2 regions of the Streptomyces sp. NBC_01381 genome follow, and region 1 is predicted to be linked to the other one. Evidence: riboswitches for the same ligand, from Rfam matches in the RefSeq annotation. Region 1 holds a riboswitch; the other holds the start of a gene.
What was found. A riboswitch is a leader RNA that binds a small molecule or an ion and turns the genes downstream of it on or off. The one in region 1 is predicted to bind S-adenosylmethionine.
Positions count from the first base shown of each region.

Region 2: another riboswitch for S-adenosylmethionine. It lies ahead of thrC (threonine synthase); the one in region 1 lies ahead of OG453_RS13950 (aminotransferase class V-fold PLP-dependent enzyme).

Region 1 is NZ_JAPEPI010000001.1:2,963,574-2,969,418, forward strand. Features, by position in the region: gene trpD (anthranilate phosphoribosyltransferase) at 83-1,147, shown strand; SAM riboswitch class IV at 1,234-1,350, shown strand; gene OG453_RS13950 (aminotransferase class V-fold PLP-dependent enzyme) at 1,527-2,897, shown strand; gene OG453_RS13955 (glycerate kinase) at 2,849-4,054, opposite strand; gene OG453_RS13960 (SLC13 family permease) at 4,168-5,580, opposite strand; gene OG453_RS13965 (response regulator transcription factor) at 5,678-5,845, opposite strand, start outside.
Region 2 is NZ_JAPEPI010000001.1:1,191,296-1,197,140, forward strand. Features, by position in the region: gene OG453_RS05785 (trehalose-6-phosphate synthase) at 1-362, opposite strand, end outside; gene OG453_RS05790 (glucosyl-3-phosphoglycerate synthase) at 497-1,441, opposite strand; SAM riboswitch class I at 1,597-1,726, shown strand; gene thrC (threonine synthase) at 1,744-3,048, shown strand; gene OG453_RS05800 (MoaD/ThiS family protein) at 3,161-3,436, shown strand; gene OG453_RS05805 (cold-shock protein) at 3,861-4,064, shown strand; gene groL (chaperonin GroEL) at 4,350-5,845, shown strand, end outside.

The DNA.
Region 1 (5,845 bases):
CATTGCGCGGACGGGGCTCTTTGCCGTCCCCGCACCTGGATAGGGTGTCCTTGGCCCATTTATACGAACTCAGGAGCGGCAGATGAGCGCTGTGACCCCCGCAGGAGGCAATACCGCGGCGGGCCGTTCCTGGCCCGACGTACTGAACGGTCTGCTCGACGGGCGCGACCAGAGCGCCGACGACACCGCCTGGGCCATGGACCGCATCATGCGCGGCGAGGCCACCGACGCGCAGATCGCCGGCTTCGTGGTGGCGCTGCGCGCCAAGGGCGAGACGGTCGAGGAGATCTCCGGTCTCGTACGCGCCATGTATGAGCACGCCAATGTGATCAAGGTGCCCGGCGAGACCGTCGACATCGTCGGCACCGGTGGCGACGGCGCCAAGACCGTCAACATCTCCACGATGTCCGCGATCGTCATCGCCGGCGCGGGCGCGAAGGTCGTCAAGCACGGCAACCGCGCCGCGTCGTCGGCCAGCGGCGCCTCCGACGTGCTCGAGAAGCTCGGCGTGAACCTGGAGCTCACGCCGCAGCGGGTCGTCGAGGTCGTGGAGGAGGCGGGCATCACCTTCTGCTTCGCGGTGAAGTTCCACCCGGCGCTGCGGTACGCGGGCGCCGCGCGCGGCCAGCTGGGCATCCGGACCGTGTTCAACCTGCTCGGTCCGCTCACCAACCCGGCCAGGGTGCGGGCCCAGGCGGTCGGCGTCGCCGACCCGCGGATGGCGCCCGTGGTGGCCGGTGTCTTCGCCGAGCGCGGGCATTCCTCGCTCGTCTTCCGCGGCGACGACGGGCTCGACGAGCTGACGACGACGTCGACCTCCCGGGTCTGGGTGGTGCGTGACGGAGCCGTGCGCGAGGAGGCCTTCGACCCGCGCGACGTCGGGATCGACCTGGTGCCCATCGAGGCGCTGCGGGGTGCCGACGCCTCGTACAACGCGGAGGTCGCGCGGCGGCTGCTCGACGGGGAGACCGGGCCCGTGCGGGACGCGGTGCTGCTCAACTCGGCGGCGGCGCTCGTGGCCCTCTCGCCGGGCGAGGGGAGCCTCGTGGAGGAGATCCGGGCCGGCATGGTCAGGGCGGCCGAGTCCATCGACTCCGGGGCCGCGAAGAAGGCCCTGGAGCGCTGGGTGGCGGCCAGCAACCGCTGACGCGGGCCCCGAATGTGACCCAAGGCGCAGTCCGGATTCTGGACTGCGCCTTGCGCGTCGAAGATCATGTGGCAAGATGCTCAACAGGTCATGAGTGACAGCGATTAGGCCCCGGCTTGCTGTCCGGCAACCCTCCGTCCGTGGCGGGGTGCCCCGGGTGAAGACCAGGCCGTACGCAGCAAGGCGTATGGCAAGCGCGGACCCCTCGCGATCACCAGGGGTCCTGGTCCTCGAGGGAGCAGTCTCGTGAGCAAGCGAATGCGATAGGGCTTTCCGGCCCCTTTTCCGCACCCCCCTTTTCTTTTCATCACTGCACCGCCCTGCGTGTCGCACGGGCGTCGCTGCAGTGAACTCGCCTGCCTTCCCACGGGAGTTCGCCATGTCTGTTTCCGCCGTCGCCGCCGACTCGTCCGTCTGTGCCCCCCTCGCCGTCCTCGGCCGGGACGTCACCGTGCCGCTCGTCACCGGTGGCGAGGTGACCTACGCCGCGCTCGACTACGCGGCGAGCGCGCCCGCGCTGCAGCGGGTGTGGGACGACGTGGCCGCGTACGCGCCGTACTACGGCAGCGTGCACCGCGGGGCCGGGTATCTGTCGCAGCTCTCCACCGACCTGTTCGAGAACAGCCGGGTCACCGTCGCCGAGTTCCTCGACTGCCGTGAGGGCGACCAGGTCGTCTTCACGCGGTCGACCACCGACTCGCTCAACCTGCTCGCCGCCGCGCTGCCCGCCGACTGCCAGGTCTTCGTCTTCGAGACCGAGCACCACGCCTCGCTGCTGCCCTGGCGCGACGCCCGCGTGACGTACCTGAACGCGCCGCGCACCGCCGACCAGGCCGTCGCCACCCTGGAGCGCGCTCTCGCCGACCGCGACCCCTACGGGCCCGCCCTGGTCTGCGTGACCGGCGCGTCGAATGTCACCGGTGAGCTGTGGCCGGTGAAGGAGCTGGCCGCCGCCGCCCACGCGCACGGCGCCCGCATCGTCCTGGACGCCGCGCAGCTCGCACCCCATCACCCCGTCTCCGTACGTGAGTTGGACGTCGACTGGGTCGCGTTCTCCGGTCACAAGCTGTACGCGCCCTTCGGCTCGGGCGTCCTCGCGGGCCGCTCCGACTGGCTTCAGGAGGCCGAGCCCTACCTCGCCGGCGGCGGCGCATCGCGGAAGGTCGCGCGGCGCACGGACGGCGGCGTGGACGTCGAGTGGCACGACACCGCCGCCCGGCACGAGGCCGGTTCGCCGAACGTCATCGGCGTGTACTCGATCGCCGCCGCCTGCAAGGCGCTGACCGAGGCGGGCTTCGACGAGCTCGTCGCCCGCGAGAACCACCTCATCGCCAAGGTCCGCGAGGGCCTCGCCGAGGTGCCCGCGGTGAAGGTGCTCTCGCTCTTCGGCGACGACGCCCCGCGCGTCGGCGTCATCTCGTTCGTCGTCGAGGGCTGGAACAGCTCGCACTTCGCCGCGGCGCTCTCCGCCGAGTACGGCATCGGCGTACGCGACGGTCTCTTCTGCGCCCACCCGCTGGTGCGCACCCTGCTCGGCAGCGACCCGCAGACCCAGGGCGAGTGCGGTGCCCCCGAGGCCGCGCCCGGCGAGAAGTCGCTGAACGCGATCCGGGTGAGCTTCGGCGCCGGAACCCCGGACGAGCACGTCGAGCGTTTCGTGCGCGCCGTCAAGGAGCTGGTGGCGGACGGCGCGCGGTGGAACTACCGCACCGAGGACGGGCGTTGCGTGCCGGACACCACCGGGGCCTGAGTCTTTGAGGACGGCAGCCGGGTGCCGATCTGGATCATCCGCAGGGCTCGCTCGGTCGCGTCGGTGAGGAACTCGCCGCCCCGGCCGAGCGCCTCCGTGAGCGAGACCGGGGCGGGCAGGATCGCGCTGTAGGCGTCCACGCCCGCCGCCCGCACATGGTGCGCGCCCTGGCCGATGGTGCCCGCGAGGACGAGCACCGGACGGCCCGACCGCTTGGCGCGCCTTGCCACCTCGGCGGGGATCTTGCCGCGCGGCGTCTGGTGGTCGAGGGCGCCCTCGGCGGTGACGACGAGGTCGGCGCGGGCAAGCCGGGCGTCCAGGTCCAGGTGGTCGAGCAGGACGTCGAAGCGGGGGAGCAGCCGGGCGCCCAGCGCGGCGAGGCCGGCGCCGAGACCGCCGGATGCGCCCGTGCCGGGGCCGAGGGCGAGGTCCGCCGTGGCGTGCAGGTCGCGGGTGAGGATGTGCGCCCAGTGCTCAAGGGCGGCCGCGAGCACCTCGACCTGGGCGGGTGTGGCGCCCTTCTGGGGGCCGAAGACGCGGGCGACGCCGCGCTCGCCGGTCAGGACGTTGAAGGGGTTGCAGGCGACCCGGATCTCGGTGCCCTTCAGACGGGGGTCGAGGCCCGACGGGTCGATGCGGCTCAGGCGGGTCAACTCACGGCCGCCGTGCGGGAGTTCCCAGCCGTCCGCGTCCAGGAGCCGGGCGCCGAGCGCCTGCAGGGCGCCCGCGCCGCCGTCCGACGTTCCGGAGTCGCCGCAGCCCACCAGGATGCGGCGGGCCCCCGCGTCCAGGGCGGCGCCGATCAGCTCGCCGACGCCGTACGTCGTCGTGGCGCCCGGGTCGCGCAGATCGCGCGGGACCAGCGAGAGCCCGGCCACCGCCGCCATCTCGACGACCGCCGTGCCGTCGGGCAGTAGCGCGAAGTGCGTGCCGATCCGCTGGCCGACGGGCCCGGTGGCGGGCAGTGCGACCAGGCGGCCGCCGCCGGTGGCGGCCAGGGCGCGCGCGGTGCCCTCACCGCCGTCCACCAGGGGGATCAGATCGGTCACCGCGTGCGGGACGACACGGCGTACCCCTTCGGCGATGGCCTCGGCCGCGGAGTGCGCGGACAGGGACTCCTTGAAGCCGCTGGGGGCGATGGCGAAACGGGTCAGCATGAGGGTCTCCATGGCAGAGGGAACTGATGGGCGCGGGGCTGCGACATTGGCGGCTCCGCCGCGCGGGCTCGACCAGCCCCCACCGGCCCGCAGATGACGTTCCAGCACAGCGCTCAGCGAACGGGCACGCCGAGCAGCGGCCACAGCGCGATGGCGAAGAGCAGCACGAGCGCGGCCGTCAGCGGTGCCAGGACCGCGGAGAGGCGGAGCAGGTCGCGCGGGGTGTAGGTGGGGGTGCCGGGGATGTCGGCGAAGAGCGTGACGGGCTTCGCGGACGCGGGCAGCGTGTGGCAGAAGCCCGCCGCCGCGGTGGAGGCCAGGGCGGCCGCGACGGGGTTGACGCCCGCGCCGACGGCCGCCGCGACGACCAGCGGGACCAGGACCGAAGAACGCGCCGAGCGGGACTGCAGGACGAGGTGCGCGGTCGTGCTGACCCCGACGACCACGGTCAGGAACAGCCAGGGCGGCACATCCAGCGGAACGCCGCCCACCAGCCACTTCGCCGCCCCCGAGTCGGCGAGCGCGACGCCCATCGCCATCGTCGCCGCCATGAAGAGCAGCAGCGACCAGGGCACCGTCTTCAGGGCGTCCTTCAGACGTACGGTGCCGAGTGCGGGGGAGGATGCGACGACCGCGCCGATCAACGCGACCACGGCGGGCGGCACTTGGTGCAGCGGCTCGCTGCACCAGAGCGTGACGACCGTGGCGAGCAGCAGGGCGCAGCGGGTCTCGGCGGGCTCCCAGGGTCCGGTGACCGGCTGCTCGCTGTGCTCCTGGAGCTGCTCGACGGTGATGTGCACGGGACCCTTGCGGTCCGCGCGCCGCGTCGTCGTCAACAGGACGGCCTCCGCCGCCAGATGGGACGAGGCCATGGCGAGCGGCAGGCCGAGCAGCAGCCACTGCGTGAAGCCGATCCGCTCCCCGGTCGCCTCCCACAGGACCGACACCGTGATCAGATGTGCTCCCGCGCCGATCAGGGTCGCGACAGCGGAGAGCAGGATCACGGTCGGAAAGAGCAGGGCGAGCATCACGACCAGGCGCTTCCGGTCGGCGAGGACCTTGGCGAGGGCGAGGAAGACGGGCAGCGCGAGCGCTGCGCGGCCCGACGTGGCCGGCACCGCGAAGGCCGTCACGACGAGCGCCGCCGTCGTCAGATGCGTCAACTGCCGTACGCTGCGCGCCCCGCTGACCAGAAAGGCCGCCGCCCGTCCCGCCAGACCGCTGCGGGCCACGGCCGCCGCGAGCACGAAGGCACAGATCAGCAGCCAGACGGTCTCGTCGCCGAGGGTGCCGAAGAGCGTGTCGCTGCTGATCACCCCGGTCGCGGTGAGCGCGAGGCCGGCGCCGAGCGCGATGTACGTGTCGTCGATCGGCGTGCCGATCCACGCACAGGTCGCCAGGGCGAACACGGCGAGAGTGAGGCGGGCGTCGCCGCTCAGGCCGGGGAAGTTGCCGGGAACCACGAGCAGCGCGCACAGACTCAGCGCGACGCACAGCGTGATGGCTTGGCGGGGATTCAGGGTCACACAGGAAGCCTCGGGCCCCGCCGTGAGCCCTCAATGAGCCTGAGATGAAAGGAACTTCACGGGGTGATTTGGGCGCTCACCCCGGCAGGCCGGGCGCTCACCCCGGCAGCCGGTACCCCATCCCGCGCACCGTCTCCACCCGCTCGGCGCCCAGCTTCTTGCGCAGCGCTCGTACGTACACGTCCACGATGTTGGACCCGGGGTCGAAGTCGTAGCCCCACACATGGGAGAGGATCTGCTCCCGCGAGAGCACCTGCCCCGGATG
Region 2 (5,845 bases), 1.8 Mb from region 1:
CCGAACGCCGGTTCCAGCGGGGTCTGGTAGAGCATGTGGTGGACGAACCAAAGCACCGAGTTCGCGATCCCGTTGTACGCGTCGGCGTGCACGCCCTCGTGCGACCCGGCGTCGATGTCGAGCATCCGCACGCCCGGCTCGGCGACCCCGCGCCGTACGGCCTCCCGGTCGCCGTCACCCAGCGCCGCGCAGACCCACAGGGCGTCCGCGTCGTCCCCGATCGCGCTGAGCCCGGAGACGAGTCCGCCGCCGCCCCGCTTGGCCGTCAGCTCCCCGTTCTCCTCCAGGGTGTACGTGACAGGGCCGCGGTTGGACGCGACGAGGACCTGGGCGGCCGGGGCCGCTGCCTGCTCGGAGACCATGTGCCGAAACCTAGCCCCTCCGGGGAAACCTCAAACGTACGGCCGGACCCCCGCGGGGGCCCCGCCGTATACGTTCCAGGAGCAAGCAGTCGCGCGAAGGCTCGAGCGCCCAGTCGCGCCTCCGCTGGGCGTGGCTACGCCACGCGGCGTTCCGCGTACTCCGCGATGTCGGCCATCGGCGGCCGCTCCTCCGTGTCCACGGAGTGGGTGCGCGGCGCGAATCCGTGCTCGTCCCGCTCGAACTGCGTGAGCTCGGGGCGTACGAGGTGTCCGCGGGCGAGCCGCAGCTGTGCCGTCCGGTAGATCGCCGCGGCCATCCGGCCCAGCGCCTGACCGTCCTGGTGACGGTGCTTGCGCACACCGACGTCGACCTGCGCGAGCGCGTCGAGGCCCACCGTGTGCAGCGCGTCGACAAGGAGGCCCAGCTCCACTCCGTAACCGACGGGGAACGGCAGCCGTTCGAGCAGCGACCTGCGTGCCGCGTACTCGCCGCCGAGCGGCTGGACGAAGCCCGCGAGCTGCGGCCAGTGCATGTTCAGCAGCGGGCGCGCCATCAGCTCGGTGACCCGGCCGCCCTGACCTGCGGCCCCGCCGAGCGGGCGGTCGTACATCGCCTTCACGAAGTCCACGTCGGGCTCGGTCAGGAGCGGGCCCACGATGCCCGAGACGAAGTCCGCCGAGAACTCCTTCAGGTCCGCGTCGACGAACGCGACGATGTCACCGCCGGTCACCAGGAGCGAACGCCAGAGGACCTCGCCCTTGCCGGGCACGGCCGGGATGCGGGGGAGGATCTCGTCCCGGTGCACGACCCGCGCGCCCGCGGCGCGCGCGACCTCGGCCGTGCGGTCCTTCGAGCCCGAGTCGATCACCACGAGCTCGTCGACGAGCGGGGCCTTCTCGACCAGCTCACGGCGGATCTCCGCGACGATCTCGCCGACCGTCTCCTCTTCGTCGAGCGCGGGCAGCACGACACTCACCGACGTGCCGGACGCCTTCTTCGCCGCGATGAGCCGGTCAAGCGGCCGGTCGGCGACGGACCAGGAACGCCTGCTCAGCCAGCGCTCGGCCTCTTCCAGCAAGGTCAGGGTCCTCTCTGTGTGATCCATCTCGCGGTTCGGACGACTATCTCAAGCGTCCAGGCCTTCGGTTACAGTCTTGAACAACGCGGATGACCATCGCATGTCGGGGGTCATCGCGTAACAAATGCACCGGGACCGCGAGCCCGGCGCCATAGCGCTCATCCAGAGGGGCAGAGGGATACGGCCCGTTGAAGCCCCGGCAACCCTCCCGCCGACCGACGAGGTCACGGTGGGGAAGGTGCCAATTCCGTCTCGCGGCGAGATGCGCCGCGGGGAAGATGAGGAGAAAGGGCCTCGCCTCCATGGCTGCGCAGACTGTCGCAACGAACGACACCACCACCGCTACGAACTCCGTAGACCTCGGCCCCGCATCGGGCCTCTCCTGCCGCGAGTGCGGCGAGCTCTACGCGCTCGGCCCCATCTTCGCCTGTCAGGCCTGTTTCGGCCCGCTCGAAGTGGCCTACGACCTGCCGACCGGTGACCCCGAGGCGCTCCGCAAGCAGATCGAGTCCGGCCCCGCCAACATCTGGCGTTACGCGCCGCTGCTCCCCGTCCCCGCCGACGTGGCCGACAAGCCGAACCTGAACCCCGGCTGGACCCAGCTCGTCAAGGCCGACAACCTCGCCCGTGAACTCGGCGTCGAGCAGGGCAAGTTGTTCGTCAAGGACGACTCCGGCAACCCCACGCACTCCTTCAAGGACCGCGTCGTGGCGCAGGCGCTCGAGGCGGCGCGCGCCTTCGGGTTCACGACTCTTTCGTGCTCTTCGACGGGCAACCTCGCCGGTGCCGTCGGCGCCGCCGCGGCCCGCGCCGGCTTCCGCTCCTGCGTGTTCATCCCGCACGACCTGGAGCAGGGCAAGGTCGTCATGGCCGCGGTGTACGGCGGCGAGCTCGTCGGCATCGAGGGCAACTACGACGACGTGAACCGCTTCTGCTCCGAGCTCATCGGCGACCCGCTGGGTGAGGGCTGGGGCTTCGTCAACGTCAACCTGCGGCCGTACTACGGCGAGGGCTCCAAGACCCTCGCGTACGAGATCTGTGAGCAGCTGGGGTGGGTCCTTCCGGACCAGCTGGTCATCCCGATCGCGTCGGGCTCGCAGCTCACGAAGATCGACAAGGGTCTGAAGGAGCTGATCCGGCTTGGCCTCGTTGAGGACAAGCCGTACAAGATCTTTGGCGCGCAGGCGGAGGGGTGCTCGCCGGTGTCGGCCGCCTTCAAGGCGGGGCATGACGTCGTACGTCCCCAGAAGCCGAACACCATCGCCAAGTCGCTGGCCATCGGCAACCCGGCCGACGGGCCGTACGTGCTGGACATCGCGCGTCGCACGGGCGGGGCGGTGGAGGACGTCAACGACGAGCAGGTCGTCGATGCGATCAAGTTGCTCGCGCGGACGGAAGGCATCTTCGCGGAGACCGCGGGTGGGGTGACGGTCGGCGTCACGAAGAAGCTGGTCGAGGCTGGCCTCATCGATCCGTCCCTCACCACGGTCGTGCTGAACACCGGGGACGGCCTGAAGACGCTTGACGCCGTCGCTGAGACCTCGCAGGCGACTGCGACCATCCGGCCCAGTCTTGACGCGTTCCGCGCCGCGGGGCTTGCAGGCTAGTCGCCGTAGGGGCTGACCGCCGTCGCCGACCGGCTGGTCGTGGTCCGTCCTCGCGCAGTTCCCCGCGCCCCTTTCAGGGGCGCTCCCTCCCCGTATCTCTGAGGTGAACCCCATGAGCGTCAACGTCCGCATCCCCACCATTCTTCGCACCTACACCGGCGGTCAGGCCGAGGTCGCCGCCGAGGGGGCGAACCTCTCCGAGGTCATCGCCGACCTGGAGAAGAAGCACGCCGGTATCGCCGCCCGCGTCCTGGACGACCAGGGCAAGCTGCGCCGCTTCGTGAACGTGTACGTCAACGACGACGACGTCCGTTTCGAGCAGGGTCTGGAGACGGCCACTCCGGACGGCGCGGGTGTCTCGATCATTCCTGCCGTCGCCGGCGGCTGATCCTTTACGCAACCACCCTGTGTTATCTCAATTGCCCCCTCCGCGAGAGAAGTGGAGGGGGCAATTCCATGTGGTTGAGCGCGGTACAGTTGGGAAACGAGCTTCTCCGTTTGTGCCGAGCGCATATACGAAGTCGGTCCGGAGCCGATAAGAAGTAGCCAAAGTGCACTGCCCATTTGAGCCGATCGCGGCATTTGTCTGGCCCGACTTGCCCTGAACTCCGGCAAATTCTCCGCATATTTCCGATCGGGCGTGCCCGGAATTCTCGTCCGATTGACCTGTTGCAGACGGCAGTTGGACAGATACATTCAGCCGCGGTCGACGCGTTCCGGCGCACACCTCCACATCCCATTGGGGGGGTGAGGTCTGACCCGGGTCCGCGAAGTGCGGGCCCGTGCAAGGGCCAGTAATAGGGGAGTTAGGCATGGCTCAGGGCACCGTCAAGTGGTTCAACGCGGAGAAGGGGTACGGCTTCATCGCGGTCGACGGTGGTGCGGATGTTTTCGTCCACTACAGCGCGATCCAGATGGACGGCTACCGCACCCTTGAAGAAGGTCAGCGAGTCGAGTTCGAGATCTCGCAGGGCCAGAAGGGTCCGCAGGCGGACATGGTCAAGCTCGCCGTCTGATCTCGGCGCGATCGGCCACCGACGCACTCACGGCGAGGGGCCCGTATCCCGACAGGGGTACGGGCCCCTCGTACGTCTGGGATCCGCCAGGGGCGCTTGCACTCGTAGGGGGCGAGTGCTAATCATTGGCTTAGCACTCTCCCAGTGAGAGTGACAGAACTTGGATCGGGTCAGCGAGGTCCGCAGGCCGGGTGGGGCAAGGAACCACACGGCGCGCAGGCCGTCCGTCGCGGGCGCGGGCACGGTCCGTTTGCATTTCCACCCCGTCCGGGAGGACCACTTCACATGGCCAAGATCATCGCGTTCGACGAGGAGGCACGGCGCGGCCTCGAGCGCGGCATGAACCAGCTCGCCGACGCCGTCAAGGTGACCCTGGGCCCCAAGGGTCGCAACGTCGTCCTCGAGAAGAAGTGGGGCGCCCCCACGATCACCAACGATGGTGTCTCCATCGCCAAGGAGATCGAGCTCGAGGACCCGTACGAGAAGATCGGCGCCGAGCTGGTCAAGGAGGTCGCGAAGAAGACGGACGACGTCGCCGGTGACGGCACGACGACCGCGACCGTCCTGGCCCAGGCCCTGGTGCGCGAGGGTCTGCGCAACGTGGCCGCCGGTGCCAACCCGATGGCCCTCAAGCGCGGCATCGAGAAGGCCGTCGAGGCCGTCTCGGGCGCCCTGCTCGAGCAGGCGAAGGATGTCGAGACCAAGGAGCAGATTGCTTCGACGGCCTCCATCTCCGCCGCCGACACCCAGATCGGCGAGCTCATCGCCGAGGCGATGGACAAGGTCGGCAAGGAAGGCGTCATCACCGTCGAGGAGTCGCAGACCTTCGGGCTCGAGCTTGAGCTCACCGAGGGCATGCGCTTCGACAAGGGCTACATCTCGGCGTACTTCGCGACCGACATGGAGCGCATGGAGGCGGCCCTGGATGACCCGTACATCCTGATCGTCAACTCCAAGATCTCCAACGTGAAGGACCTGCTCCCGCTCCTGGAGAAGGTCATGCAGTCGGGCAAGCCGCTGCTGATCATCGCCGAGGACGTCGAGGGCGAGGCCCTGTCGACCCTGGTCGTCAACAAGATCCGTGGCACCTTCAAGTCCGTCGCCGTCAAGGCCCCGGGCTTCGGTGACCGCCGCAAGGCCATGCTCGGCGACATCGCCATCCTCACCGGTGGCACCGTCATCTCCGAGGAGGTCGGCCTCAAGCTGGAGAACGCCGGTCTCGACCTGCTCGGCCGCGCCCGCAAGGTCGTCATCACCAAGGACGAGACCACGATCGTCGACGGCTCCGGTGAGAGCGACCAGGTCCAGGGTCGCGTCAACCAGATCCGCGCCGAGATCGAGAACTCGGACAGCGACTACGACCGCGAGAAGCTGCAGGAGCGCCTGGCGAAGCTCGCCGGCGGTGTTGCGGTCATCAAGGCCGGTGCCGCGACCGAGGTCGAGCTCAAGGAGCGCAAGCACCGCATCGAGGACGCCGTTCGCAACGCGAAGGCCGCCGTCGAAGAGGGCATCGTCGCCGGTGGTGGCGTGGCCCTCATCCAGGCCGCCGCCGTCTTCGAGAAGCTTGAGCTCGAGGGTGACGAGGCCACCGGTGCCGCCGCTGTGAAGCTGGCCCTCGAGGCCCCGCTGAAGCAGATCGCCGTCAACGCCGGCCTTGAGGGTGGCGTCGTCGTCGAGAAGGTGCGCAACCTGACCGTCGGCCACGGCCTGAACGCCGCGACCGGTGAGTACGTCGACATGATCGCCGAGGGCATCCTCGACCCGGCGAAGGTGACGCGCTC